Regions from separate parts of the Methyloparacoccus murrellii genome, predicted to be linked through region 1. Evidence: predicted binding sites of a transcription regulator. Region 1 holds the regulator's gene; the other holds the start of a gene.

Region 1 (15,117 bases):
CTCATCGGGAAAAATCTCTTCAACCCCTTCGGGCAACAGCCAGCGGTCCTGCGGGAGCATGATTCAGGAAAGATCGGATTGGAAGCCAAGAGTGGAATGGTACTGGATGCGCATGGCGCGCATCCAGCGAAAGTCTAACGGACCCCTAAGCGATGTCCAGGCAGAATGCCTCGGATTCGGGCATCCGCTCAGCGAGTCTTGCGGAAATACTTGAAGAACTCGGAATCGGGCGAGATCACCATCAAGCTGCGATCATCCTTGAACGCCTGGCGGTAAGCCATCAGGCTGCGGTTGAATTCGAAGAACTCCTGATTCTTGCCATACGCCTGCGCGTAGATGTCGGCGGCGGCGGCATCCCCCTCGCCACGGCGGATTTCCGCGTCGCGGTTAGCTTCGGCGACCAGCACGTCGCGCTGGCGATCGGCCTCGGCCCGGATCTTTTCGGCAGCCTCCGCGCCGCGCGAGCGGAACTCGCGGGCAACCCGGGCGCGCTCGGCCTCCATCCGGCGATAGACGGAGGAGCTGACCTCCTCGGGCAGATCGATGCGCATCACCCGGATATCGACCACCTGGACACCCAGCCCCGTCACGGCGGGATTGACCATCCTGGTCAAGGCGTCCTGGATCCGGCCGCGGTCTGAAGACACCAGTTCGCGGATGGTGCGCTTGCTGAACTCGTTGCGCATCGCATCCTTGGTGATCTGATCGAGACGGATGTTAGCCTGCGCCTTGTCGCCGGCAACCGAGGTATAGAACTTGGTGACATCATCGATACGCCATTTCACGAACCAGTCGACGATGACGTTCTTCTTCTCCGAGGTCAGGAAGCGCTCGGGCTTCGACTCCAGCGTCAGGATGCGTTTGTCGAACCGCTTGACCTGCCGGTAGGGCAGCTTGAAATGCAGGCCTGGCGCGTAGTCGGTACCAACGATTTTCTTGAATTCAAGCAACACGGCCTTCTCGGTTTCGGAAACGGTGAAGGTCATCGTCGTCAGCAGGACGAGCAGGACGATGCCGCCGCCCCAGATCAAGGTGTTCTTATTCATGGCTGTTGTTACCCCGGCTTTCGCGTCCCCGGGCAGAGGAAGCTCGCGCAGATTTGCTGGGCTGATTGCCCGTCAGGTCCGGTACGGCCGTCACGCCGCTGTCCACGGCGGTCTCCGGCGCGACGACTGGATGCGACCGTTGCAGCTTGTCGACGGGAAGATAGAGCAGGTTGCTGGCATTCTGGACATCGACCACCATGGCACCCGTCTGTCCGAGAACCTCCTGCATGGCATCCAGGTACATGCGCTCGCGCGTGACGTCCGGCGCCTTTTCATACTCCGCCAGCAATTGCAGGAAACGGGAGGATTCGCCTCTGGCCCGCGCGATGGCCTTCTGCTTGTAGGCCTCGGATTCCTCCATCAGGCGCGCAGCGGTACCGCGGGCCTTGGGAACCACCTCGTTGGCATAGGCTTCCGCCTCGTTCTTCAGGCGCTGCTCGTCCTCGCGCGCCTTGATGGCATCCTCGAAGGCATTCTGCACCTCGTCGGGCGGCTGGGCATCCACCAGATTGACATTGCTGACGCGGATGCCCGTCCGGTACTCATCGAGGGTTTCCTGAATTTCGCGCTTGATTTCATCGGCGATGTTGCTGCGCCCTTCGGTGAGCACGAAATCCATGGTGTTCTTGCCGATCACCGCCCGCTGCGCGCTTTCGATCACTTGCTTGAGCGTCGGGTCGGGATCGGCGACGTTGAACAGGTACTGCTGAGGGTCCTTGATCTGATACTGGACCGCCAGGCGGATATCGATGATGTTTTCGTCCTGGGTCAGCATCATGGCTTCCTTGGGTACCGAGGCCAGCGATTGCTGGCGACCGCCGGAGCGATAGCCCACTTCGACGAAGCGCTGCTGCTCCATGTTGACGATCTCGACCTTCTCGATCGGTCCCGGGATATGCCAGTGCAGCCCCGGCTGCGTCGTGTCGACATAGGCGCCAAAGCGGGTCACCACGCCCCGGCTGCCTTCGTCGACCAGGTAAATGCCGGTCAGCATCCACAGGCCCAGCACGATGGCGGCCACCAGCGCGGCCAACTGGCCAGCGGCCTGGCCGCCACCGCTCCCACCGGGGGCGCGCCCGCCGAACAGAGATCTGAGCTTGTCCTGCAGGCCCTTCAATACCTCATCGAGATCTGGTGGTCCAGGCGGCTGCTCGCGGCCGCTCCAGGGATCCTTTTTGTTACTACCCGGTTCGTTCCAGGACATGCTTTCTCCCCATAGGCTTGGGACCACATCGACAGGTGGCCTTGGATGATGCTTGCGGTGCGTCCCGGGAGACCTGCAACCCGGGGCTGTTTTCAATCGTGGCTCGCGGCTGCTTCGGCCGCATGCGATGCTTCCGGACCGGAAGCATCGGCATCGGTTGCCCCGGCCTCCGGCCTGTTGTCGAGGAATGTCAGATGGTCGGACTGTGCCTCGACGGACATCCGCCAGCCGCCCTCGGGATCGACCTCGTCGCGCAGCACCCTGGCACTGCGGTAGAGGCGTGCCCGCACCGCGCCCTCATGAGCCATCAGGCGCAGCTCACGGATCTGACGGTGGCCCGAAAAACGCTGGCGCAAGGTCTCGAGCAGCAGTTCCAGGCCTTCGCCCGTGAGCGCCGACAGCCATATCTCCGCCACCTGACCATCCTCGCCGACCCGCACCATAGGCGCCGGGTTTTCCAACCGGTCGATCTTGTTGTACAGGCGAATCCTGGGTACATCGCCGGCACCGATCTCCTCGATCACCCGCTCGACCTCCGCGAGCGTCTCGGCCAGCTGCTCGTCACCGGCATCGATCACATGCAGCAGAAGATCGGCCTGCACGGTCTCCTGCAAGGTCGACTTGAAGGCCGCCACCAGCTCATGCGGCAGATCGCGTACGAATCCCACCGTATCCGCCAGGATCACCACCGCGTCCGGTCCGAGCGGGAGCCGTTTCAGGGCGGGATCCAGCGTGGCGAAGAGCTGGTCTGCCGCATAGACGCTCGCCCCGGTCAGGGCGTTGATCAGGGTGGATTTGCCGGCATTCGTGTAGCCGACCAGCCCTACCACCGGCACCGCGGAACGCTTGCGCGAACGACGGCCCTGCTCGCGCTGCTTGTCGACCTTTTCCAGCCGCTTCTGGATCTGGCTGATACGCTTGCCGATCAGGCGCTTGTCCGTTTCCAGCTGGGTTTCGCCCGGGCCGCGCAGACCGATGCCACCCTTCTGCCGTTCCAGGTGAGTCCAGCCCCGGACCAGTCGAGTCGACAGGTGGCGCAGCTGGGCCAGCTCCACCTGCAGCTTGCCCTCGTAGCTCTGCGCCCGCTGCGCGAAGATGTCGAGGATGAGACCGGTCCGGTCCAGGACCCGCACCTGGAGAGCCTTTTCGAGGTTCCGCTCCTGGCTGGGCGACAAGGGATTGTTGAACAGCACCAGCTCGGCTTCCTGCTCGGCAATGCATTGCGTCAGCTCCTCGAGCTTGCCCTTGCCGATATAGGACCGGGGGTCGGGCTGATCGCGCTTGCCGATGACGGTCGCCACGGGAACAGCCCCGGCAGAACGGGCCAGCTCCTTCAGTTCCGCCAGCGATCGCTCGTCGACCCTCGCACCGCTCTGGACGAGCACAGCCCTCTCCCCGGACGCCGGACGATCAAACATATATGCCGGAGGATATCCCGGTCATCACCGCTCTGAATCGGTAAGCGGTCGTATCAGACCTCTTCCTCCACTTCCTCGCCGCCCTGCGAGAGCCTGACCTGGCGGGCGGGCACGATGGTGGAAATGGCATGCTTGTAGACCATCTGGCTGACGGCATTCTTCAGGATGATCACGTATTGATCGAAGGAGTCGATCTTGCCCTGCAACTTGATGCCGTTGACCAGGTAGATCGACACGGGAACATGTTCCTTTCTCAGCGCATTCAGGAAGGGATCCTGCAAATTTTGACCTTTAGACATTCCTTTTCTCCGTCTTTATTGGTTGGCTTCTGTAATCAGAACACGTCTTATCTCGCCGGCATTTAATCAGAACTTGCGAATGCCTGTCATCCAGCCCGGCGTAGCAGCTCTTTTGCGCAGTCAAGGGAAGCAACGCTCAGGCCAGTGCCTCCGCAACGGCAGCCGCGAGCTTCTCCGCCAGACGATGCACCTTGTCGCCATCGGCACCTTCAACCATCACCCGCACAACGGGCTCGGTCCCCGAGGCCCGGAGCAGAACCCGCCCCTCGCCGGCCAGCTCGGCCTCGACCTCGCGCGTGAGGCGCTGCACGCCATCGTGCTGGCGCAGATCGACCCTGGCGGCCACCTGGACATTGACCAGACGCTGGGGATATTTATCCATGCCGCCGCGAAGCTCGCTGAGGGACTTGCCGGTAGCCCGCATGGCCTCCATGACCTGCAGGGCGGCAACGATCCCATCGCCCGTCGGAATGCGGTCGCGACAGATGATGTGCCCGGAACTCTCGCCCCCCAGCGTACTGTCATGACTCAGCATCATCTCCATGACGTAGCGGTCGCCAACGGACGCACGCTTGAGTTCCACACCGAAGCGCGCCAGGGCGTGCTCCAGCCCGAGATTGGTCATCAATGTTCCCACCACCGGCCCCCGCAGGGCGCCCTCCGCGTGGCGGCAGGTGGCGATGATGTAGAGCAGCTCGTCACCATCGACGATATGCCCCTCATGATCCACCATGATCAGGCGATCGCCATCGCCATCCAGGGCCAGACCGAAATCGGCCGCCTCCTCCAGTACCCGCCGGGCCAAGGCGGCAGGCTTGGTCGCCCCGACATGCTCGTTGATGTTAAAACCATTGGGAGTGTCGCCCATGGTGATCACCGTGGCGCCCAGTTCGGCGAAGACATGCGGTGCGATGTGATAGGTCGAACCATGGGCGCAGTCCACCACCAGCTTGACCCCATGGAACTCGGTACCGGCGGGAATGGTGCTCTTGCAGAATTCGATGTAACGCCCGGCGGCATCCTTCAGGCGAATGGCCCTGCCAATCTTGGCGGAATCCACCGTGGTCATGGGCTGGTCGATTTCGGCCTCGATCAGCCTCTCGATAGCGTCCGAGAGCTTCAACCCGTCGGGTCCGAAGAACTTGATGCCATTGTCGAAATAGGGATTGTGCGAAGCGCTGATGACGATGCCTGCCTCGGCCCGGAAGGTGCGCGTCAGGTAGGAAACCGCCGGTGTCGGCATGGGTCCGGTCAGCTGGATATTCACGCCTGCGGCCGAAAGCCCGGCTTCCAGGGCCGATTCGAACATGTAGCCGGAAATGCGCGTGTCCTTGCCGATGACCACCGTCGCATCCGCCCGGTCGCGCGCCAGCACGCGCCCGGCCGCCCAGCCCAGCTTGAGAACAAAGTCGGCAGTGATCGGGTAGGTCCCGACCTTGCCACGTATGCCATCCGTACCAAAATATGCCCGACTCATACTGCTTACGATTCCCGCGAAACGGTTAACAACGGACCGGTGCGGTTTTCGGACCGCGCAAAAATGAAGCCCCTGCTGGGCAGGGGCCGAAGGATACCTGGCCTGCCGGGATCAGTGCTGCTCGGCGGCCTTGCCGACCTCGCCCGCCGCCGGCGGGCCGCCTTCTGTCACCGGCGCCGACGGGGTCGCGCCCCCCGCCGGCGGCGTCTCGTCCCAGTTCTGCGGTGGCCTCGGCTCGCGTCCCGCCATGATGTCATCGATCTGCAGGTGATCGATGGTCTCGTACTTCATCAGGGCTTCGGCCATGAGATGCAGCTTGTCCAGATGCTCCTTCAGGATGCGTTCCGAACGCTCGTAGTTACGGTCGATGAAGGAGCGGATTTCCTCGTCGATCAGATGGGCCGTCTCTTCCGAAACCATCTTGTGCTTGGTGACAGAACGCCCCAGGAACACCTCGCCCTCCTCCTCGCTGTAGGCCAGCGGCCCCAGCCGCTCCGACAAGCCCCAGCGCGTCACCATGTTGCGGGCCAGATTGGTGGCCCGCTCGATGTCGTTCTGGGCCCCGGTCGTCACCTTGCGGCGGCCGAAGATCAGTTCCTCGGCCACCCGGCCGCCGAACAGGCTGGAAATCTGGCTTTCCAGCTTCTCCAGGCTGGCACTGTACTGGTCGCGCTCGGGCAGAAACATGGTGATCCCGAGCGCCCGGCCACGCGGCATGATGCTGACCTTGTAGACCGGATCGTGATCCGGCACCAGGCGACCGACGATGGCATGGCCGGCCTCGTGGTAGGCGGTCAGGCGCTTCTCTTCCTCGCTCATGACCATGGACCTGCGCTCGGCACCCATCAGGATCTTGTCCTTGGCCTTTTCGAAGTCCTCCATTTCCACCTGACGCTTGTTCTTGCGGGCGGCGAACAGGGCCGCCTCGTTCACCAGATTGGCCAGGTCGGCGCCGGAGAAGCCCGGGGTCCCCCGTGCCAGGTAGGATACCTGCACATCGGGCGCCATCGGCACGCGCTTCATGTGAACCTTGAGGATCTGCTCGCGCCCGCGCACATCCGGCAGTCCCACCACGACCTGGCGATCGAAGCGTCCGGGACGCAGCAGGGCCGGATCGAGCACGTCGGGCCGGTTGGTCGCCGCGATGACGATGATGCCCTCGGTGCCCTCGAAACCGTCCATCTCGACCAGCAGCTGGTTGAGGGTCTGCTCGCGCTCGTCGTGACCGCCGCCCAGCCCCGCGCCACGATGGCGGCCGACAGCGTCGATCTCGTCGATGAAGATGATGCAGGGCGCGTTCTTCTTTGCCTGCTCGAACATGTCGCGCACGCGCGATGCACCCACGCCGACGAACATTTCCACGAAATCGGAGCCCGAGATGGAGAAGAACGGCACCCGCGCCTCGCCGGCAATGGCCTTGGCCAGCAGGGTCTTGCCGGTACCGGGCGGCCCGACCATCAACGCGCCCCGGGGAATCTTGCCGCCGAGCTTCTGGAACTTGCTGGGATCCTTGAGGAAGTCGACCATCTCCTGCACGTCTTCCTTGGCCTCGTCGCAGCCGGCGACATCGGTGAAGGTGACCTTGATCTGGTCCTCCTCGATCAGCCGCGCCTTACTCTTGCCGAAGGACATCGCACCGCGGCCGCCACCGCCGCCCTGCATCTGGCGCATGAAGAAGACCCAGACGCCGATCAGCAGCAGCATCGGGAACCAGGAGATGAAAATCTGCATCAGGAAGGATTCCGATTCCGGCGGATCGACCTTGATGTCGACGTGGTTTTCCAGCAGGTCGTCGACCAGATGCGGATCGTTGGTGGGCGCGAAGGTGGTGAACCGTTCACCGGTCGTGGTCACGCCGTGAATGACCGTGTCCTCCAGCGTCACTTGCTTGATCTGGCCATCCTTGACCGAGGCGATGAACTGGGAATAGGACATGCCGGCATCGGCGGATCTTCGCCCGCCGAAATTGTTGAACATGGACATCAGGACGACGGCCACGACAACCCACAGCACCACATTCTTGAACATGTCATTCACGATCGGATTTCCTCGCCGGGGATACGAAATCCCCTTCGTCACGAGAGGCAGCGATAGCCCCAAAATGAACCAATACTAACAGGATAGCGCCGAGGTCACACAGCGACTGTCCGTCATCAAGACATGAAATGGAGACGAACCGGCGCGATTCAATGGCAACGCCGGACCTGCCGTGGCAACCGCCACCAAGGCCCGCCGGTCGGCTACGCCGCCGGCTCCGGCCGGTCCGCAGCGGCCAGCTCCAACATCTCACGGGCATGCGCCAGAGTTTGCGGGGTAATCCGCACGCCGCCCAGCATACGGGCAATCTCGTCGCGACGCGCCTCGCCCTCGATCAGCCGGACGGACGAGTGGGTGCCACCGGCATCACTGTGTTTCTCCACCAGCAGATGCCGATGCCCCTGGGACGCCACCTGTGCCAGATGGGTTACGCAGAACACCTGCCGGTCCAAGCCCAGCAGGCGCAGCTTCTGCCCGACCACTTCGGCCACCCCGCCGCCGATACCGCTGTCGACCTCGTCGAACACCAGGGTCGGCACGCGCTTGCCATCGGTCGCGGCCACCTGGATCGCCAGGCCGATACGGGACAGCTCGCCGCCGGAAGCGACCCGGGCCAGCGGGCGCAGCGGCATGCCGGGATTGGCGCTGACCAGGAACTCGACGCTGTCGGCGCCGCCGGCGCTGGGTTCGGCCCGATCATCCGAACGCAGCTGGACACGGAATTCGCCCTGGGGCATGCCCAGTTCGCGAATGATCGCCGAAATGCGCCCTTGCAGGCGTTCGGCACCAGCCGTCCGTTGCCGCGACAGCGCGCAACTGGCGTCGCGATAGGCCCGCTCGATGCCGGCCAGTTCCTCGGCCAGCCGCTCCGTACCGGCGGAACCGCCGGTCAGCCGGTCGAGCTCCGCCCGCAGCTGAAGCAAATGGGCCGGCAACTCATCGGGGCGCAGATGATGCTTGCGCGCCAGCCGGTGCACATCGGCAAGGCGCTGTTCCAGGGTCGCCAGCCGGGCCGGGTCGGCATCCAGCCGGTCGAGGTTGCGCCGCAGTTGCAGGGAGGCCTCCTTAACGCTCAACTGGGCTTCCTGCAGGAGACCACGAATCTCGCTAAGCTCCGGCGCCAGCCGGGCGAGATCGGCCAGGGAATGCAGGGCATGGGCAAGACGCGCATAGACGGACAGGGTCTCGTCCTCGTAGAGCGCCTCCAGCTCGGCCTGACCCACGTCCAGAATCCGCTCCACGCCGGCCTGCCGGGTCTGCTCCTCGACCAGTTCGGCATAGCGCAGGGCGGCGATGTCCAGCTGCTCCAGCTCGTCCACCTGGAACTGCAACAGCCCCAGCCGCGCCTGTCGCTCTGCGGCGTCGCTGGTCAGCCGCCTGAGCTCATCCCTGAGCTGCCGCCAGCGCCGGTAGAGATTCTCGACATCGGCGGCAAGCTGGCCGGTACCGCTGAAAGCGTCGAGCAGGCGCCGCTGTTCCTGGGGCTTGGCCAGCTGCACGTGAGCGTGCTGGCCATGAATTTCGATGAGGTTCTGCCCGAATGACTGCAAGGTCTGCAGGTTGACGGGACTGCCATTGATGAACGCGCGGGAGCGGCCATCCACGGCGATGGTGCGCCGAACCAGGCATTCCGTGCCAGCCGCCAGTTCCTGGTCCTCCAGCCAGCGCAACGACCCGGGGCTGTCGGCCAGGTCGAAACCGAGGTTGATCTCGGCCCTGGCGGCCCCGGGCCGGACAAACGCCGAGTCGGCACGATCACCGAGCGCCAGCCCCAGGGCGGTCAGCAGGATCGACTTGCCCGCGCCGGTCTCGCCGGTCAGCACGGTCAGCCCTGGCGCAAAGGCGAGGCCGAGCGACTCGACGACGGCAAGATCGCGAATATCGAGATGCGTCAACATGGCCAGACCCGGCAACCAGAATCAACCATACAAGCCACAAGCTATTGATCTATTGGGTAAGCGGTTTCCGAAAGCCTCGGGGCGGCCGCGCGGCCGCCGGGTGCGACACCCTTACCGGGTCATTCTCGCACGCGATCAAAGCCAGCCGCCCAAAATCTGGCCGGCTGGCCAGAGCCCTTGCCCCTAGCGGTCGTCAGCGGCTCGCGCAAGGGTTGTCCACAGACTTGCCCACGGCAACGGTGGATAACCGGGCCGCGCCGGACAGACAGCTCTCGGACCGAATCAAGCCTCGCGGATCACCGCTGGCACGGAGCAAGATCCCGCAAATCCCCTCTCGCTAGATGCGATAACCCGAGCTCCAGTTCAGCTTGACGCGGAGGATCTCGAAAAAGTCGTACCCCAGTGGATGCAGCAACCGGAAGGGCTTGGCTTCCCTGCGGATTTCAACCGTATCGTCGATGTCCAGACCGGGGCTGGAAATGTTGTCGCACACGACCTGGGCCCCGAAAAGCTTGCCGGGCCGGAACGAGATGCCGACCGTGCTGCGGCTGTCGATGACGATCGGCCGATTGGTCAGGGCGTGCGGATTGATCGGTGCGAGGACGATGGCGGGCAGCGTCGGCGACAGGATCGGTCCGCCGGCGGACAGGGCATAGGCGGTGGAGCCGGTGGGGGTGGAGACGATCAACCCGTCCGAACGCTGGGAATTGAGGAACAACCCGTCGATATGCGTGACGATCTCGATCATGCTGGTGGCATGCGAGCGGTGTATCACCACGTCGTTGATCGCCGTCTGCTGGAAAATCACCTGGCCGTGCCGCATGACCCTGGCGCCCAGCATGAAGCGCTCCTCCTCGAGGAAACGGCCCTGCAGCACCGCATCGAGATGCGTGGCGACATCGGCCGGGGAAATGTCGACCAGGAAACCCAGCCGGCCCAGATTCACACCGATCAGGGGAATATCGTACTCGGCCAGGGCGCGGGCGGCGGCCAGCAGGGTGCCGTCGCCGCCCACCACCACGGCAAAGTCGCAGCGCTGGCCCAGTTCCCTGAGCGAGCCGCGATCCGGCACGACGCCATGGATGAAAGGCGCGGAATCGGCATCCACGATCACCCGGATTCCACGGCGAATCAGCAGCGCGTGCAATTCCGTCAGGGTCTCCGCAATACGCCCGGCGTCCGGCTTGCCGATCAGTGCCGCGACGCGAAAACCGGCCAGCGCGGTCATGCGCAACGGACCCTGCAAAACTTGGCGGTCAAGGGCATGGACATCATCGATTCTGGCAACAGGACCAACCAGGCTGCCGCTGGCTGGCGCGACCACAGGCTGCTGCGCATGGCCCGCGGTACCCGACTGAACTGGCCTGGGCGCCACGGCCGCATGTTAGGCGCTTCTTGACACTGCATCTGGGGATTGCTAGTTTCTGGCACTCTCCACGTCAGAGTGCTAATCGGGAGCCTGCGAGGAACTCCGTGCCCATTATCCATCAATTGAACGAGCGTGCCTCCTACCTGTTCAAGGTTCTGGTGGAACGCTATATCAATGAGGGGCAGCCGGTCGGTTCCAGGTCGCTGGCCAAGGATGCCGGGCTCAACCTGAGCCCCGCCACCATCCGCAACGTGATGGCCGACCTCGAAGACATGGGTCTCATCACCGCCCCGCACACCTCCGCCGGACGCATGCCGACGGCATCCGGCTACCGGTTCTTCATCGACACCCTGATGACGGTCAAACCCCTGCAGGACGCCATTGTCCACCAGCTGAGGGAAGATCTCCTGCTCCAGGACTCCCCGGGCGACGTGCTGGAAACCGCCTCCCGCCTGCTGTCGGAGGTGACCCACATGGCGGGAATCGTGATGCTGCCCCGGCAGGAATCGAACGCCTTCAGCCACATCGAATTCCTGCCGCTGTCGGAACGCCGGCTGCTGGTCATCCTCATCACCGAGCAGCAGCAAATCCACAACAAGATCATCCAGGTGCCGCGGGACTTCAGCCCGGCGGAACTTCAGGCGGCCGCCAACTTCCTCAACAGCCGTTTCAACGGCAAGCACATCAACAGTGTCCGCACCACCCTGGCACGGGAAATCCAGGCAACCCGCGATCGCCTGAGCCAGGAAATCCTCGATGCCGCCACCCTCACCGACCTGGCCCTGGATGATCGCGGCAAGCGCCGCAGCCCGGTGTTCGTGTCCGGCGAAATCAACCTGATGGACTTCTCCGAACTGGCCGACATGGAGCAGTTCCGCAGCCTGTTCGAGGCCCTGCACCAGAAGGAAGCCATGATGCAGCTGCTGGACCGCTGCATCGAATCGCCCGGCGTGCAGATCTTCATCGGCGAGGAATCCGGCCACCGCGCGCTCGGCCATTGCAGCCTGGTGACCGCACCCTATGCCATCAACGACCAGGCCGTCGGGGTGCTCGGCGTCATCGGGCCGACCCGCATGAAGTACGAGCGCGTGATCCCGCTGGTCGACCTGACCGCCAAACTGGTCGGCGCTGCCTTGAATCACAGAGCCCTGCCCCAATTTAGCTGAAGGCAGCCCGGCCAGACGGCTGGCCAGGCCGATCACCCAATCCCACCAACCCAATTTCACACGATGGAGCCCGTTCACATGAGCCCGGACGACGTTTTGCCCGAAGATCAGCAGGAAACGCCCGACACGACCGCAACCGGGACCGAAGTGCCCGCCGAACAGGATGCGCCTCGGGACTTGACCGAGCAGCTCAACCAGCTGGCCCGGCAGGCCGAGGAAAACTGGGACAAGTTCGTCAGAACCCAGGCCGAGCTGGAGAACCTCAAGCGTCGCGCCGACAAGGATGTGCAGGATGCCCGCAAATTCGGGCTGGAAAAGTTCGCCCGCGAGCTATTGTCCGTTGCCGACAGCCTGGAACTGGGCCTCAGCGTCGAGACCAGCGACACCCCCGAAGTCGCCAAATTGCGCGAGGGCATGGAATTGACCCTCAGGCAGCTGCTTGCCACGTTCGAGAAATTCCAGCTGTCGCCGGTGAATCCCGAGGGCGAGAAATTCAATCCCGAACTGCACCAGGCCATGGCCATGCAACCCACCGACGAAGCCGAGCCCAATACCGTCATCAAGGTTTACCAGAAGGGCTACCTGCTGCATGGCCGCCTGCTGCGCCCTGCCATGGTCGTCGTCTCGCAGGCCATCCAGGGCGGCGCTTGAAAACGGCGCGCCACGCCCCACATCAGCCTTCAGCATCGGCGATCCATTCTGAATTCACGCATTACCCGGAGAAATAAATGTCAAAAATCATCGGTATCGACCTGGGCACCACCAATTCCTGCGTCGCCATCCTCGAAGGCGGCAAGCCGCGTGTCATCGAGAATTCCGAGGGCGCACGCACCACGCCTTCCATCGTGGCCTTCACCCCCGACAACGAGGTGCTGGTCGGCCAGTCGGCCAAGCGCCAGGCCATCACCAATCCGAAGAACACCCTGTTCGCGGTCAAGCGCCTGATTGGCCGCCGCTTCAAGGACGATGTCGTGCAGCGTGACATCCATCTGGTCCCCTACAGCCTCGTCGAGGCGGACAACGGTGATGCCTGGATCGAGGTCAACGGCAAGAAGATGGCGCCGCCGGAAGTGTCCGCCCGGGTGCTGATGAAGCTGAAAAAGGATGCCGAGGCCTTCCTGGGCGAGGAGATCAAGGAAGCCGTCATCACCGTGCCGGCCTACTTCAACGACTCGCAGCGCCAGGCCACCAAGGACGCCGGCCGCATCGCCGGCCTGGAAGTCAAGCGCATCATCAACGAGCCGACCGCGGCGGCCATGGCCTTCGGTCTCGACCGCAAGAAGGGCGACATGAAGGTCGCGGTCTATGACCTCGGCGGTGGCACCTTCGATGTCTCCATCATCGAAATCGCCGAAGTCGACGGCGAGCACCAGTTCGAGGTGCTGTCCACCAATGGTGACACCCATCTGGGTGGCGAGGACTTCGACCTGCGCATCATCGACTGGATCTGCGACGAATTCAAAAAGGACAACGGCATCGACCTGCACAACGATGCGCTGGCCCTGCAGCGCCTCAAGGAGGCTGCCGAGAAGGCCAAGATCGAACTGTCCTCCAGCCAGCAGACCGACATCAACCTGCCGTATGTGACCGCGGACGCCAGCGGCCCGAAGCACCTCAACCTGAAGCTGACCCGCGCCAAGCTGGAGTCGCTGGTCGAGGATCTGGTGCTGAAGACCCGCGGCCCCTGCGAGACCGCCCTGAAGGACTCCGGCCTCAAGGCCAGCCAGATCGACGAGGTCATCCTGGTCGGCGGCCAGACCCGCATGCCCAAGGTCCAGGAGATGGTGACCCAGATCTTCGGCAAGGAACCGCGCAAGGACGTCAACCCCGACGAGGCCGTGGCACTGGGCGCGGCCATCCAGGGTGGCGTGCTCGGCGGCCAGGTCAAGGATGTGCTGCTGCTGGACGTCACCCCGCTGTCGCTGGGCATCGAGACCCTGGGCGGCGTGATGACCAAGCTGATCGAGAAGAACACCACCATCCCGACCAAGACCGGTCAGGTATTCTCGACCGCCGATGACAACCAGACGGCGGTCACCATCCACGTCCTCCAGGGCGAGCGCGAAATGGCGCGGGACAACAAGTCGCTGGGCCGCTTCGACCTGGCCGACATCCCGCCGGCGCCGCGCGGCATGCCGCAGATCGAGGTCACCTTCGACATCGACGCCAACGGCATCCTGCATGTATCCGCCAAGGACAAGGCCACCGGCAAGGAACAGTCGATCCGCATCACCGCCTCCAGCGGCCTGTCCGAGGAGGAAATCCGGCGCATGGTGCAGGACGCCGAGCTGCATGCCGAGGAGGACAAGAAACTGCACGAGCTGGTCCAGGCGCGCAACCACGCCGACTCGCTGATCCATGCCGCGCAGAAGACCCTGGACGAGCTGGGCGACAAGGCCGAAGCGGGCGAGAAGAGCGCCCTCGAGACCGCCATCAACGAACTCAAGGAGGCCATGAAGGGCGACGACAAGGAGGCCATCGACCGCAAGACCCAGCACCTCACCGAGGTATCCGGCAAGCTGGCCGAGCGGCTCTACTCGCAGAATGCCGGCGCGGCAGGTGCGACGGCCGGCGCCCAGGAACAGTCTGCGGGCAAGGCCGGCGACGAGGACGTCGTCGACGCCGAGTTCGAGGAAGTCAAGGACGACAAGAAGTAATCGTTCCGCGCGGCGAACCCGGGGCGGCAGACCGAAGTCCGCCGCCCCTCCGACCCACCTTCACCCAAGCCGCGTCCGCGTGACGCGGCATTTTGCGTTATGGCGAAAGAAGACTACTACCAACTGCTCGGCGTATCCCGCAATGCGAGCGATGACGAGATCAAGAAAAGCTTCCGCCGCCTGGCGATGAAGTACCACCCGGATCGCAACCGCGACAATCCGCAGGCCGAGGAGCAGTTCAAGAAGATCAAGGAAGCGCATGACGTGCTCTCCGATCCGAAAAAGCGCTCGGCCTATGACCAGTTCGGCCATGCCGGCGTGGATCCCAGCATGGGCGGCGGCGCCGGTTTCGGGGGCGCGAATTTCAGCGACATCTTCGGCGATGTGTTCGGCGACATCTTCGGTGGCGGCGGCTCGCGCAGCCGCGGCGGTGCCCAGCGGGGTTCCGACCTGCGCTACAACCTGGAAATCTCCCTGGAAGATGCCGTGGCCGGCACTGAGGTCAAGATCCAGATTCCGACCCTGGTCAGCTGCAAGAGCTGCAAC
Region 2 (15,117 bases), on a different contig from region 1:
CACGTCGAGGGTTTCGCTGGCCAGACGCTGCTCCAGCGCCTCGGCCTCGAGCTCCGACTTGCGCGCCTCCAGCGCCGCAGCAAATCGGTCGCGCGCCTGATTGATGCGCGCGCCAACCTCCTTGCGGGCCTCGGGCGGCAGGCCGCCCAGAGCCTTCATCTGCTCCGTGATCAGGCCTTTCTTGCCCAGATACTGAACCCGGACCTGATCCAGCAGCGTCAGCGTGGATGCCGCGGCAAGCTCCCCTTGCGCCTGTAACAGTACATCCTCAAGGGTAACCATAATGGGAAGCGGGGCAGTGAATTCTGCTTGAAGAGGGGGATGAAACCTTCATGTGGCGGAGCACCCGGAATCGGGGCTCCACCGGGAGGGCCGACGGCTCAGCCCTGCGCGATCCTGGCAAGTTCGGCGAAGGCGTCCTTGTCGCGCACGGCCAGATCGGCCAGCACCTTGCGGTCGATCACGACCGAGGCCCTGCTCAGACCTGCCATGAAACGGCTGTAGGACAGCCCGAATTCGCGGGCGGCGGCATTGATGCGCACGATCCACAGCGCACGGAACTGGCGCTTCCTTTGACGGCGATCACGGTAGGCATACTGGCCTGCCTTGATGACGGCCTGCTTGGCGACACGGTATACCCGACTGCGGGCACCGTAATACCCCTTGGCCTGCTTGAGGACTTTCTTGTGGCGGGCACGCGCGGTGACGCCACGTTTTACTCTAGGCATTGGACCCTCTTTACTCTTCGGTCAGAAAACTCAGCTGTACGGAAGCATGCGCGCGGCGCTGCGCACATCCGAAGCATGAATGGCGTTGGGGCTGCGCAACTGACGCTTACGCTTGGTGCTCTTCTTGGTCAGGATATGACGACGGAACGAGTGGTTGCACTTGAAACCGCCAGATGCGGTTTTCTTGAAACGTTTCGCCGCGCCCCGGTTGGTTTTCAACTTTGGCATTACGCTCTCCGGTTGGCTCTAAAAACTCAAACAACAAATCGTTTACTTCTTTTTCTTCGGGGCCAGCATCATGACCATCTGCCGCCCCTCCATCTTGGGAAACTGCTCCACCGAGGCATGCTCCTGCAAATCCGTCTCGATCTGCTTCAGCAACTCCATGCCCAATTCCTTGTGGCTCAATTCCCGGCCGCGAAAGCGCACGGTAACCTTGGCCTTGTCACCGTCCTCCAGGAAACGGATCAGATTCTTGAGCTTGATCTGATAATCGCCTACGTCGGTACCCGGCCGGAACTTGATTTCCTTGACCTGGATCTGCTTCTGCTTTTTCTTGGCAGCGGCGAGTTTCTTGTTCTGCTCGAACCGAAACTTGCCATAGTCCATGATCCGGCAAACGGGCGGCTCGGCGCCGGGAGAGATTTCGACGAGGTCGAGATCGGCATCATAGGCCATCTGGCGCGCTTCACGACTGGAAACCACGCCCACCTGATTGCCGTCGGCATCGATCAGGCGAACATTGGAATACTGAATCTCGTCGTTTAGCCGCGGCTCTTTTCTATCGGCACTGATAACCAAATCCTCCCAAGACGGTTAAGGGGTCGCAACGCGCTCGTTGACTTCTGCACAGAGCTTTTCCATCAGCCCATCCAAACTAAAGAGTCCCAGATCATCCCCCTTCTGAGTGCGCAGGGAGACGGTCCGGGACTCAATTTCTTTCTCACCGACAATGATGAGATAGGGCACGCGCTGCATCGAGTGCTCACGGATTTTAAAGCCGATCTTCTCATTTCTCAAGTCGGACTCGGCACGCAGGCCCCGCGAACGCAATGCCATCTCGACGCCACGCGCGTAATCCGTCTGGGCGTCGGTGATATTCAGCACCATCGCCTGCACCGGCGCCAACCACAGCGGGAAATACCCCGCATAGTGCTCGACCAGGATGCCGATGAACCGCTCCAGGGATCCGAGGATCGCGCGGTGCAGTATGACCGGCGTGCGCTTGCTGCCATCCTCGGCGACATATACGGCGCCGAGACGCTCCGGCATCGAAAAATCGACCTGGATGGTGCCGCATTGCCAGACCCGGTCCAGACAGTCGGACAGGGAGAATTCGATCTTGGGCCCGTAGAAGGCACCTTCGCCCGGCTGCAGTTGCCACTCCAGCCCCTTGGCGTTGAGCGCCTCCTCCAGCGCGGCCTCGGCCCTGTCCCAGACCTCGTCCGAACCCACCCGGTTGACGGGCCGGGTGGAAAGCTTGACCTGCACCCTGGTGAAGCCAAAATCGGCGTAGACCTGGTGCAGGAGATCGATGAAGGAGGAGACCTCCGACTGGACCTGCCCTTCCGCACAGAAGATGTGGGCATCATCCTGGGTAAAGCCGCGCACCCGCATCAGACCATGCAGAACGCCCGACAGTTCGTTGCGATGGCAGGAGCCGAACTCGGCCAAGCGCAGCGGCAAATCCCGGTAGCTCTTGAGCCCCTGGTTGTACACCTGCACATGACAGGGACAGTTCATCGGCTTGATGGCGTAGTCGCGCTGCTCGGAAGCCGTGGTAAACATGTCGCCCTGGAACTTTTCCCAGTGCCCTGACTTTTCCCAAAGGGTGCGGGAAACGACCAAGGGGGTACGGATTTCCGCATAGCCATGATCGCGGAAGATCGCCCGCATGTACTGCTCGACAATCTGCCACAACACCCAACCCTTGGGGTGCCAGAACACCATGCCGGGCGCCTCTTCCTGCATGTGGAAGAGATCCAGCGCCTTGCCGATCTTGCGATGATCGCGCCGCTCCGCCTCCTCGAGCCGGCACAGATAATCCTTGAGTTCCTTCCTGTCCGCCCATGCCGTGCCGTAGATGCGCTGCAACATCTCGTTGCGGGAGTCGCCGCGCCAGTAGGCACCCGCGATCTTCATCAGCTTGAAGGCCTTCAGCCTGCCGGTATCCGGCACATGAGGCCCGCGGCAGAGGTCGATGAAGTCCCCCTGACGATATAGCGAGATCGGCTGATCCGCAGGGATATCGCGGATAATCTCCGCCTTGTAGCACTCGCCCTGCCGGAGAAAGAAGTCGACTGCCTCGTCCCGCGGCATTTCCCGCCGCTCCACCGGGAGCGACTGGGCAGCCAGCTCTTCCATCTTCCTCTCGATGGCCGCAAGATCATCCGGCGTGAAGGGCCGCTCGTAGGAAAAGTCGTAATAGAAACCGTTGTCGACCACCGGACCGATGGTGACCTGAGCGGATGGGAACAGCGACTTCACCGCCTGCGCCAGCAGGTGGGCCGTGGAATGGCGGATGACCTCCACACCCTCCACATCGCGACCGGTGACGATGGCAACCTCGGCATCACCATCGATGACCCGGGAAAGATCCACCAACTTCCCGTCGACGCGGCCGGCAAGCGCCGCCTTGGCCAGACCAGCCCCAATGGACGCCGCCACCTCCATGAGCGAGACCGGATGATCGAACTCCCGGCGCGAACCGTCTGGCAGCGTTATGACAGGCATAGAAAACCTCAAGGACAAAAAAAGCACCGCGCTGCGATGCTTTTCCAGATTTGGTAGGCGCGATTGGACTCGAACCAACGACCCCCACCATGTCAAGGTGGTGCTCTAACCAACTGAGCTACGCGCCTGCAATCAAGCCCATCATTATAGACAAATTTTGACGCATGACAAGCCCCTGAAGAAAATCGATCGCCATGCCCACATCAGCAGCCGCTCGCCCATGAGATTCCCTACCCGGCAAGGCTGCGCCGGACAACAGAAAGCCCCATCGAGATGGGGCTTTCGATCGGATCGGGCAAGGCTCCAGGGGAGCCTCGCCACACTCGGGCGCGACGTCCGGCGGTTACATCATGCCGTCCATGCCACCCATTCCGCCCATGCCACCCGGCATCGGCGCCTCGGCCTTGGGCTCCTCGGCAATCATCGCCTCGGTGGTGATCATCAGACCAGCGACGGATGCCGCATTCTGCAGAGCGCTGCGGGTTACCTTGGCGGGGTCCAGAATGCCCATGGTCACCATGTCGCCATATTCACCGGTAGCGGCGTTGTAGCCAAAGTTGCCGCTGCCCTCGGCGACCTTGTTGAGGACCACGGAGGCCTCATCGCCGGCGTTGGCAACAATCTGACGCAGCGGCTCTTCCATCGCGCGACGGGCGATGCCGATGCCGACATCCTGATCATGGTTCGCGCCCTTCAGGTCGCGGATTTTCTGCAAGGCACGGATCAGGGCCACGCCACCGCCCGGGACGATGCCTTCCTCGACCGCGGCACGGGTCGCATGCAAGGCGTCCTCGACGCGAGCCTTCTTCTCCTTCATCTCGACCTCGGTCGCCGCGCCCACCTTGATCACGGCGACGCCACCGGCCAGCTTGGCCAGCCGCTCCTGCAGCTTTTCACGATCATAGTCGGAGGTCGTCTCGTCGATCTGCTTGCGGATCTGGGCAATGCGGCCCTGGATCTTGTCGCTGCTGCCGGCACCATCGATGATGGTGGTTTCTTCCTTGGTGATCTGCACGCGCTTGGCGGTACCCAGATCCTCGATACTGGCCTTCTCCAGCGACAGGCCGACTTCCTCGGCGATCACGGTGCCACCGGTCAGGATGGCGATATCCTCCAGCATGGCCTTGCGGCGGTCACCGAAGCCGGGCGCCTTGACGGCCGCGACCTTGAGAATGCCGCGCATGTTGTTCACCACCAGCGTGGCAAGAGCCTCGCCCTCGACATCCTCGGCGATGATCAGCAGCGGACGACCTGCCTTGGCGACACCTTCCAGTACCGGCAGCATGTCGCGAATGTTGGAGATCTTCTTCTCGCAGATCAGGATCAGCGGGTTCTCCAGCTCGGCGCTCATGCTCTGCTGGTTATTGATGAAGTAGGGCGACAGGTAGCCGCGATCGAACTGCATGCCCTCGACGACGTCCAGGGTATTCTCGAGGCCGGAGCCATCCTCCACGGTGATGACGCCTTCCTTGCCGACCTTGTCCATGGCATCGGCGATGATCTTGCCGATGGCCTCATCGGAGTTGGCGGAAATGGCGCCGACCTGGGCGATGGCATTGCTGTCGGCGCAAGGCACCGACATGCCGTGAATGGCCTCGACGGCGGCCGCGGTGGCCTTGTCGATGCCGCGCTTGAGATCCATCGGGTTCATGCCGGCGGCTACCGCCTTGAGACCTTCGGTCAGGATGGACTGGGCCAGCACGGTGGCGGTCGTGGTGCCGTCACCGGCGATGTCGGAGGTCTTGGACGCCACTTCCTTGACCATCTGCGCCCCCATGTTTTCGAACTTGTCGGCAAGTTCGACTTCCTTGGCGACGGAGACACCGTCCTTGGTCACGGTCGGCGCGCCGAAGCTCTTTTCCAGAACCACGTTGCGACCCTTGGGGCCGAGGGTCACCTTGACGGCCTGCGCCAGGATGTTCACACCACGGATCATGCGGCTACGGGCATCATCACCAAATCGTACGTCTTTAGCTGCCATATTGCTTAATACCTAATGCGGTTGAATCGTTGAGGGATTGGAAGGGCGGGGATTCAGCCTTCCAGGATCGCGATGATGTCGTCTTCGCGCATGACCAGGATTTCCTCGCCATCGACCTTGACCTCAGTGCCGGCATACTTGCCGAACAGCACCTTGTCACCCGCCTTGACGCCCAGCGGCCGAACCTGGCCATTGTCGAGGACCTTGCCGTTGCCTGCCGCGACAACCTCGCCGCGAACCGGCTTCTCGGCAGCGGAATCGGGGATCACGATGCCGCCCGGCGAGGTACGCTCCTCCTCCAGACGCTTGACGATGACGCGATCATTCAAGGGACGAATTTTCATGAATAGCTCCTTGTGCCAGGTAGTTTGGTAAGGATTCGGCGCGGACAGGTATCGGCCGGAGCCCCCCTGTTAGCACTCAAATCAGGCGAGTGCTAATCATATAGCGCCGCCCACGGCTGTCAAGCCATGCGACGGCATCTGCTGGCATTACGGCTGTCAGACGGCAAGAACGAGGCGGGGCAGCCCTTCACTCACGCACAAGAGGCTCGATTCAGGGGATACCAGGGAGGAACGGCATGTCGGAGGCAGGTGCCGGAAGGAGGGACCGGAGCTCAGGCAACGCAATCGGTTGACCGGCGGCTCAATCCTTGACAGGCCGCTTTTCCAGCTTGCGCTGCAGGGTACGGCGATGCATTCCCAAGGCGCGGGCGGCCGCCGAGATATTGCCGCCATGCTCGACCAGCACCTTTTGCAGGTGCTCCCATTCGAGCCGGCGGATCGACAGCGGCTTGTCCTTGATCTCGACGAACTCGTCGCCCTGCTCCTTGTGGAGGGCGGAAACGATCTCGTCGGTATCCGCCGGCTTGGCCAGATAATGCACAGCCCCCAGCTTGATGGCCTCCACCGCGGTGGCGATGCTTGCAAAGCCTGTCAGCATGACGATCCGGGTGTTGGCATCCAGCTCGTGCAGCCGCTTGACCAGCGCCAGACCGGACTCTTGCCCGATCCTGAGATCGATGACGGCAAACTCGGGCTCGATCTCCTCGGCCAGACGAATGCCCGTCTCCACATCGGTGGCCACATGCACCTCATAGCCCCGCTTCCTGAGCGCCTGATCCAGCACGCCACAGAAGGTCGGATCGTCATCGACCAGCAGGAGAGAGGGGCGCTCCAGTGGTTCATCCAGGGGCATCGTATCGCTCATGCCATTCTCCAGGGGCTCGTCAGGGGCAGAACAATCCTCGTCTGGGTGCCACCCCGCGAACGCGGGGTCATTTCGATGCTGCCACCCAGGCGATGAATGGTGGAAAAGGCCAGGAACAGACCGACACCCAATCCATGATCCTTGGTCGAAACCGGCGCCTTGCCGAGCTGCTCGGAAACCGTCGGCGCAATCCCTGGCCCTCGGTCCAGCACCCGCAAGACCACCGACTGCTGATCCCACGAGACACGCAGGTCAATACCCTTGGGCGAGACCTCGGCCGCATTGTTAAGGATGTTCACCAGGGCGTGGGTCAGTGTCAGCTCGGCAAGAAACTCCGGTGCTGGCGAGTATCCCTGCTTCTGATAGCTCAGCTTGATGCCGGGCCGCTGATTGCGCCAACTAGCAACCACCGAGTCCAGATAGGCCGTGAGCGGCATGACATGGCCGCTTTCCGCACGGATTTCGCCGGCGGTGGCGGACATCACCGAGAGCGCCTGCTTGCAGCGCGCCACCTGCTCGCGAAGGATCCTCATTTTGTCCGCCAGCTCGGCATCCTCGGCGCAGGCGCATTCATTTTCGATTTCCTTGATGAGGATCGCCATGGTTCCCAGCGGTGTGCCCATCTCATGCGCGGCTCCCGCCGCCAGGGTGCCCAGCGCCACGACCCGCTCGTTACGGAGGCTTTGCTCGCGCGCCTCCGCCAGGCTGCGCTCCCGCGCCCGCAGGGTCTTGGCCATCTCGACCACGAAATAGGCCACCATCACGGCACTGAAGACGAAACCGAACCACATGCCGAACACGTGCAGATCCAGATCGTGCTCCGGCAGCATCGCATGCATCGCATGCGCGCTCTCGCCCTGGAAGACCAGCGGCTGGATGTCCGGCAATGGCTGGTAGTAACTCATCAACAGCGTGTAGCAGCCGGTCGTGAAGATCACCATGTACCAGGTGTACTCCTGGGGCAGCACGGTGGCGGCGATGATCAGCGGCAGGAGGAAAAACCAGGCGATGGGATTGGTGGCGCCACCGGTGAAATACAGGATGGCGGTGATCGCCAGTACATCGCAGGACAACTGGATGAACAGCTCATTCTCGGAGATCGGCTCTATCGAGCCCAGGCGCAGCCAGGTCCACCAGTTGAAGACGCCCAGCAGCGTCAGGATGCCCCACAACGGCACCTCGCGCAGCGGGATTTCGAGACCGTAAAGACTGATGAAGATGATCAGCCCTTCGCCAATGATCATCAGATTGCGCAGTACGAACAGCCAGCGCAGGTTCTGCCGCGCATCCCGTGCCAGGTGCGCGGGCGTGGGAATGCTGGAAAGCGGCCCCGTGCTCATGCAGGGAATCCCGCCCCCGGCCCGGTCACAGACCCCGCGCACCTCATGCCGCGGCGCCCTCCTTTGGGGAGACCGCCGGATAGGGCACGCTCAACCCCCCGAGGCCGCAATATCCGGCCGGATTCTTGGCGAGATACTGCTGGTGATAGCCTTCGGCAAAATAGAACGGCGGCGCCATCGCGATTTCGGTGGTAATTCCTGCCGGGCGCCCGGCCTGCGTCAACGCCGCCTGATAGCGATGCTGGCTTTCCCGGGCCCGCTCCAGCTGGGACGCATCTTCCACATAGATGACGGAGCGGTACTGGGTGCCGATATCGTTCCCCTGCCGCATCCCCTGGGTCGGGTCATGGGACTCCCAGAACACCTTCAGCAAGCTGTCGAAGGCAACCCTTGTGGGCTGATAAACGACTTTCACAACCTCGGCGTGGCCGGTCAAGCCACTGCAAACTTCCTCGTAGGTGGGATTGGGGGTATGACCACCGGCGTACCCCACGGCAGTGACGTAGACGCCCGGAATCGGCCAGAACTTGCGCTCCGCCCCCCAGAAACAGCCAAGGCCGAACACCACGGTCGAAGCATCCGCAGGATAAGGCGGCAGCAGCGGATGGCCATTCACATGATGCGCAGCCGGGATGGCCACGGGTTCCGCCCTCCCGGGCAAGGCCTGGGATGGCTCGGGCAGGGCGAGTTTGCTCTTGTAACCGAACATGGCGATTCCTCCAGGCAATCGGCAACGGCCGACAGCGATACCCTACTATAATCGTTTAGCCTTCCGCAGGACATCCGATCATGAACGAGCAGGACCAGTTTCGACGTTTCTTCTTCGAAAACCTCGGCATCCGTGGCGAAATCATCCACCTCACCGCGACGTTCGAGGCTGTCAGGGGCACAACCGATTATCCGGAGCCTGTCGCGAACCTGCTGGGCCAGGCTCTCGCCGCGGTCGTATTGCTCGGCGGCACCATAAAATTTTAGGGATCGCTGATCCTGCAGATTCAGGGCCCCGGGCCCGTCACCACCCTGGTCGCGCAGACGACCCATCAGCTGGCTGTCCGCGGGCTGGCCCACTGGCGGGGGATTCCCGCCGGCAGCACCCTGGCAAGCAGTTTCGGTGATGGCCGGCTGATTCTGACCATCCAGCAGGACGGCCGCGATCCTTACCAGGGTATCGTCGCGCTGGAGGGCTGCTCACTGGCGCACTCCCTGGAAAATTACTTCCGTCAGTCCGAACAGTTGCCGACCCGCCTGTGGCTGTTTGCGGACGGCCGGCGAGCTGCGGGAATGTTGCTACAGAAACTGCCCGGCGGCGAGTCCCGGGAAGAGGACTGGACGCGCATCAACTGTCTTGCCGACACCCTGACCCGCCAGGAACTGCTGTCCCTGCCAGACGAAGCCTTGCTCTACCGGCTGTTCCATGAAGAGCACGTCCGGCTGCTGGAGCCGGAACCGGTGGTCTTTCGCTGCAGTTGCTCCCGCGCGCGCATCGAGAGCGTTCTGCTGGCGATGGGATCCGGCGAAGCCGGGGCCATCCTGGACACCGAAGGGGAAATCGCCGTTGACTGCGAATTCTGCAACCGCCACTACCGCTTCGATCGCGTGGATGTCAGCGCGCTGTTTCGAAACGCGCCGGCCATAAAACCCATGTCAACCCGGCACTGAGACAAAAAAATCGCGCCGAGGCGCGATTTTTTTGTCAAGCCGAAAACAGCCCTAGAGCCAGTAAACGAAAATGAACAGCCCCAGCCAGACGACATCGACGAAGTGCCAATACCAAGCGGCCGCCTCGAAGGCGAAATGGTTGTGGCTACTGAAGTGACCGCGCAGACTCCGCAACAGCACGACCGTCAGCATGATGGCACCGATGGTGACGTGCAGGCCATGGAAGCCGGTCAGCATGAAGAAGGTGGAGCCATAAATGCCGGTGCCCAAGGTCAGGCCCATCTCGGTATAGGCCTCGTGGTACTCCACGCCCTGCAGGAACACGAACAGGAAGCCCAGCGCGACGGTCAGCGCCAGGCCGATGATCAGCTGGCGACGGTTGTCCTTGAGCAGCCCCCAGTGCGCCCAGGTCACGGTGGCGCCGCTGGTGAGCAGGATCAGGGTATTGATGGCGGGGATACCCCAGGCCGCCATCGGCTCGAACTCGCCGCCCTCCTTGCCACCCAGACGCTCCGGGCCGTTGGTCGGCCAGACATTCTGGAAGGTATCCCAGAGATACTGATGCGTGGCCATGCCAAGGTTGGCCCCCTCGCCCGCCATCCACGGCAATGCGTAGACGCGACTGTAGAACAGGGCGCCGAAGAAGGCGGCGAAAAAGAAGACTTCCGAGGTGATGAACCAGATCATCCCCATCCGGAAGGAAACGTCCACCTGATGGTTGTACATGCCGGCGACGCTCTCACGTATCACCGAGCCGAACCAGATGAACATCATGTAGGCAACGATACCGCCGCCCGCCCACATCATCATCGGCCCCAGATCGGAACCGTTGAGGTAGTTCGAGAAGCCGGCCAGCAAAACAAACAGGCCAATGGACCCGAGAATGGGCTGCGTCGCCTTGTGTGGTAGATAGTAGGAACCGTGTAAAGCCATGATGATTTCCCCTGCTCGTCTCTAGTTCTTCGTGGGCGGTGATTGGGATTCGGTAATATCGAAAAAGGTGTAGGACAAGGACAGATCGGCCACCGACTCCGGCAACTCCGGATCAATGACGAATCTCACCGGCATCGCCCGCTCCTCATGCGGCTCGAAAACCTGCTCGCTGAAACAGAAACACTCCGATTTCTTCAGAAACCGGGTAGCCCAGCCTGGCGCGATGCTGGGGATGGCCCGGCCCACCAGTCGCCTGCCGGACTCGTTGATTCCGTAGAACCTGACCGTCTGATATTCCCCGGGATGAACCTTGAGCTTGGTGGTCTCCGCACGGAACTTGAGCGGCATGCTGCCATTCACGGTCGTGACGAACTCGACCGTCACCCACCGTGAGGTGTCGACCTTGCCCGCCGCCTCAGCCTGCGCCTCGGTCTTCACCTTGCCGTTCAGACCCGTCAGCTCGCAAAAGACATCGTACAGCGGCACCAGCGCAAAGCCGAAGCCGAACATGGCGATCACGACCAGCACCACTGGCCAGATCACCCGTCCATGCCTGGGTCTCTTCCGGTCCGGGATCACGGCGCAGCCCCTGCTTCCGTCATCACGCGGTAGATCGCATAGACATACAGCCCTATGGCAACGATGCCGATGAGCACAGCGAGTACTATGTTTTTCTTACGACGGTCCATCGTGAGGTGATCCCGGGAAAGGGGCCGCCCGGTGGTTCAGGCAGCCCGCAAACGCAGAACCGATGCTCTAGCGAATATCCGGTGCCGTCTCCCAGGTATGGTAGGGCGCGGGCGAGGGCAGATTCCACTCCAGCCCATGTTCCCGGGCATCCTCCCACACCTCGTTGGTCACAGGCTCGCCTACACCACGGATGCTCTTGATGACGACATAGCACAGGATCAACTGGGAGAACCCGAACACGAAGGCGCCAACACTGGACCAGGCATTGAACTCGGCAAACTGCAGGGCATAGTCGGGAATCCGCCGCGGCATGCCGGCCAGGCCCAGGAAGTGCTGCGGGAAGAAGCAGACGTTGACGGAAATGGTCGTCAGCCAGAAGTGCAGCTTAGCCAAGCGCTCGTCGTACATGACGCCCGTCCACTTGGGCAGCCAGTAGTAGACAGCGGCAATGATGGCAAAGACAGCCCCGGACACCAGCACATAGTGGAAGTGCGCGACGATGAAGTAGGTATCATGGTACTGCAGGTCGGCCGGCGAGATCGCCATCATCAGGCCGGTGAAGCCACCCATGGTGAACAGCACGACGAAGGCGATGGCCCACAGCATTGGCGCCTCGAAGGTCATCGCGCCCTGCCACATGGTCGAAAGCCAATTGAAGACCTTCACACCGGTCGGTACGGCGATCAGCATGGTGGCATAGGTGAAATACAGCTCGCCCTCGACCGGCATGCCGACCGTGTACTGGTGGTGAGCCCAGACGATGAACGACAGGAAACCGATCGACGCCGTCGCGTAGACCATCGAGCTATAGCCAAACAGCGGCTTGCGGGCAAAGGTCGGGATGATCTGGGAAATGATGCCGAACGACGGCAGGATCAGCACGTAGACCTCGGGATGGCCGAAGAACCAGAATAGATGCTGGTACAGCACCGGGTCACCGCCACCCGCCGCATTGAAGAAACTGGTGCCGAAGAATTTGTCGGTCAGCAGCATGGTCACGGCACCGGCGAAGACCGGCATGATGGCAACCAGCAGGAATGCCGTGATCAGCCAGGTCCACACGAACAAGGGCATCTTCATCAGCGTCATGCCCGGTGCGCGCATGTTGAGGATGGTGACGATGATGTTGATGGCCGCCAGGATCGACGAGATGCCGAGAATGTGGATTGTGAAGATCGTGAACGGGAAGGCCGCGCCGGTCTGCAGGACCAGCGGCGGATACAGGGTCCAGCCAGCGGCGGCGGCACCACCCTCCATGAACAGCGTGCTGACCAGCATGAGCGCCGCGAACGGCAGCAGCCAGAAGCTCCAGTTGTTCAGGCGCGGCAGGGCCATGTCAGGGGCCCCGATCATCATCGGGATCATCCAGTTGGCGAGACCGGCGAAGGCCGGCATCACGGCGCCGAAGACCATGATCAGCGCATGCAGGGTGGTCATCGAGTTGAAGAACTGGGGATCGACGAACTGCATGCCCGGCTCGAACAGCTCGGCCCTGATGACCAGCGCCATGGCACCGCCAACCATGAACATGACCAGCGACGTGATCAGGTAAAGCGTGCCGATATCCTTGTGATTGGTGGTCGTCACCCATCGCATCAGGCCCTTGCCGGGGCCATGGTCGTGGTGATCGTCATGAATTGCCGTGACGGACATAGGATTCACCTCTTCGGGAATGGGTTCGGATTAGGGACGCGCCGCGACATCGCCGGCGGTGACAACATCGCCCGTGCTGTTGCCCAGTGCGTTGCGCTGATAGGTAATGACTGCCGCGATCTCCTCGGGTTTCAGGATATTGCGGAAAGAAGCCATGAGCGGAGGCTTGCCGTTCAACACCAGGTCGACATGGGCTTCGACGGGCCCACTGGCCACGGCGCTACCCTTGATGGCCGGGAACAGGCCGGCGATGCCCTCACCGTCCGCCTGATGGCAGCTGAGGCAGTGCGCCTCGTATACGGCCTTGCCAGTTGCCAGCACCGCGCGCTTGTCGTCGGCAAGCGGGGCTTCCGCCGCCGCACTGGCGGCAGGTGCCGACGGCTCGGCTGGCGGGGCCTCCTCGGCTGCCGCCGACTTGATCGGACCCGCATGGCCACGTTTCTGCTCGGCCAGCCACTGCTGATACTCGGCCTCCGGCTTGGCGATCACCACAATCGGCATGAAGCCATGGTCGCGACCGCAGAGTTCGGCGCACTGACCGCGGTAGGTGCCCGGCTTCTCAACCTTGACCCAGCCATCGGTGATGAAGCCGGGAATCGTATCCTTCTTCCAGCCGAGATCCGGCACCCACCAGGAGTGGATGACGTCGCCGCCGGTGAAAAGGAAGCGTATTTTCCTGCCGACCGGGATCACCAGCGGGTGGTCGACCTCGAGCAGGTAATTCTCGACGGATGCCGGGCTGACGCCGGAACCCAGCTGCCGGGCCTGATTGCTCTTGGCGTCCAGGGTGCTGAAGAAGCTGACCCCCTCGTCCAGATACTCGTACTTCCACTTCCACTGGTAACCGGTGACCTTGACGGTCAGATCGGCGCCGGCGGTATCGTAGGTCTTGATCATGACCTTGGTGGCCGGAACAGCCATGCCGAGCAGGATCAGGAAGGGAATCACCGTCCAGACAATTTCCAGCTTGGTGTTCTCGTGGAAAGTTGCCGGCACCACACCCTTGGACTTGCGGTGATGGATCAGCGAATAGACCAGCAGGCCGTAGACCAGAACGCCGATGCCAACACAGATCCAGAAGATCAGCATGTGCAGGTCATGGATGTCTCGGCTGAGTTCTGTCACACCCTCGGTCAGGTTGAGCGTGTAATCGGCACAGGCTTCGCCGACGCCCATGGATCCCGCAACCGCCAGCAAAGTTCTCAAGTTCTTCACGTAACCCTCTCTCAACAATCTAAAGCCAGGATTCATCCGATCGACGCTAGGATCGTAAAATCTGTTGGAGTTCGCGGAACAACGTCATCCGCTCCTCCTCGGGCAGGAAACCGCCGACATCGACCTGCCGGCCATGGGAACGGAACGTCAGCCGGCCGGGATAACCCCTGAACCGCGGCTGGATCCACTCAAGGGTCAGCCAGGCTCGCTGGAACCGGTATACCGTCTCGGGTGCCTCGCGCCCCCGCTCCAGAACCACCTGCGACGCCCCGATCGTCAGGACCTCACGGGTGCGCCCGCCATCGAGACTGGCCCTGAAGGCATAGATCAGCAGCAGCCACTCCAGCCCCGAGAAAGGCAGGACCAACCACAACCCGGCGACCGCAAAACCGGCGCCGATACCGATCACCACCAGGCCAGCGACAGCCAGCACCCAGAAGGCTTCCCGACCGCTCAGCGAGCGGTTGGCGCTCAGCACATAGCGGATGACGCCATCAGCCTCATCCCGCGCGGATTCAACCATGGAAACAACCCGAAAACTGCGCCATGCCAGTGGTGCGACCTACCCTGGACAAATGGCGAAACATCCGAACGCACGCCGCAGATGGCCAAGCTTGGGCTGGATACAAGTTTTGGAATGCTAGCTCAAGGCACCAGCAGGCGCAAGATTTCACCAATTTTCCAGTGGGCATTCTCGGTAGATGTAGTGTGTCCGGATTGCCCCACAAACGGCAACTCGCCCAGCGGCGAGGACGCTAGGCAGTCCGTCAGGGTCGCCAGGACACCGGCGCCATGCGGCAGCTCCGGCTCCAGGTGATTGGCGATCCAGCCGGCTATCCGCGCGCCTGAAGCCAGCAGGGCTGCCTGGGTCAGGCGCGCATGGTTGATACAGCCCAGCCTCAGCCCGACGACCTGTATCACCGGCAGATCCAGGCGGCATGCCAGGCCCGCGACATCGGTCACCTCGTTCAGCGGC

What was found. Region 1 encodes HrcA, which represses chaperone genes, less so after heat shock. Its sites were predicted from a motif close to TNTTAGCACTCNNNNNNNNNGAGTGCTAANA; they were not measured.
Region 2: the regulator HrcA is predicted to act here: its motif matches at 5,854-5,884, upstream of groES (co-chaperone GroES).

Annotation. Positions count from the first base shown of each region.
Region 1 is NZ_BAAHXD010000010.1:18,444-33,560, reverse strand. Features, by position in the region: gene ACYQ1H_RS04425 (ATP phosphoribosyltransferase regulatory subunit) at 1-60, opposite strand, end outside; gene hflC (protease modulator HflC) at 189-1,046, opposite strand; gene hflK (FtsH protease activity modulator HflK) at 1,039-2,250, opposite strand; gene hflX (ribosome rescue GTPase HflX) at 2,343-3,668, opposite strand; gene hfq (RNA chaperone Hfq) at 3,722-3,967, opposite strand; gene glmM (phosphoglucosamine mutase) at 4,104-5,444, opposite strand; gene ftsH (ATP-dependent zinc metalloprotease FtsH) at 5,556-7,472, opposite strand; gene recN (DNA repair protein RecN) at 7,685-9,379, opposite strand; gene ACYQ1H_RS04385 (NAD(+) kinase) at 9,717-10,607, opposite strand; gene hrcA (heat-inducible transcriptional repressor HrcA) at 10,853-11,914, shown strand; gene grpE (nucleotide exchange factor GrpE) at 11,993-12,565, shown strand; gene dnaK (molecular chaperone DnaK) at 12,643-14,571, shown strand; gene dnaJ (molecular chaperone DnaJ) at 14,671-15,117, shown strand, end outside.
Region 2 is NZ_BAAHXD010000032.1:14,646-29,762, forward strand. Features, by position in the region: gene pheS (phenylalanine--tRNA ligase subunit alpha) at 1-282, opposite strand, end outside; gene rplT (50S ribosomal protein L20) at 381-728, opposite strand; gene rpmI (50S ribosomal protein L35) at 759-956, opposite strand; gene infC (translation initiation factor IF-3) at 999-1,529, opposite strand; gene thrS (threonine--tRNA ligase) at 1,545-3,461, opposite strand; tRNA gene ACYQ1H_RS10210 (tRNA-Val) at 3,513-3,589, opposite strand; gene groL (chaperonin GroEL) at 3,805-5,442, opposite strand; gene groES (co-chaperone GroES) at 5,496-5,786, opposite strand; gene ACYQ1H_RS10225 (response regulator transcription factor) at 6,088-6,651, opposite strand; gene ACYQ1H_RS10230 (ATP-binding protein) at 6,648-7,991, opposite strand; gene msrA (peptide-methionine (S)-S-oxide reductase MsrA) at 8,035-8,700, opposite strand; partial or broken gene hslO (Hsp33 family molecular chaperone HslO) at 8,781-9,650, shown strand; gene ACYQ1H_RS10245 (cytochrome c oxidase subunit 3) at 9,702-10,583, opposite strand; gene ACYQ1H_RS10250 (cytochrome c oxidase assembly protein) at 10,605-11,162, opposite strand; gene ctaD (cytochrome c oxidase subunit I) at 11,340-12,926, opposite strand; gene coxB (cytochrome c oxidase subunit II) at 12,957-14,141, opposite strand; gene ACYQ1H_RS10265 (DUF2244 domain-containing protein) at 14,188-14,664, opposite strand; gene bioD (dethiobiotin synthase) at 14,787-15,117, opposite strand, start outside.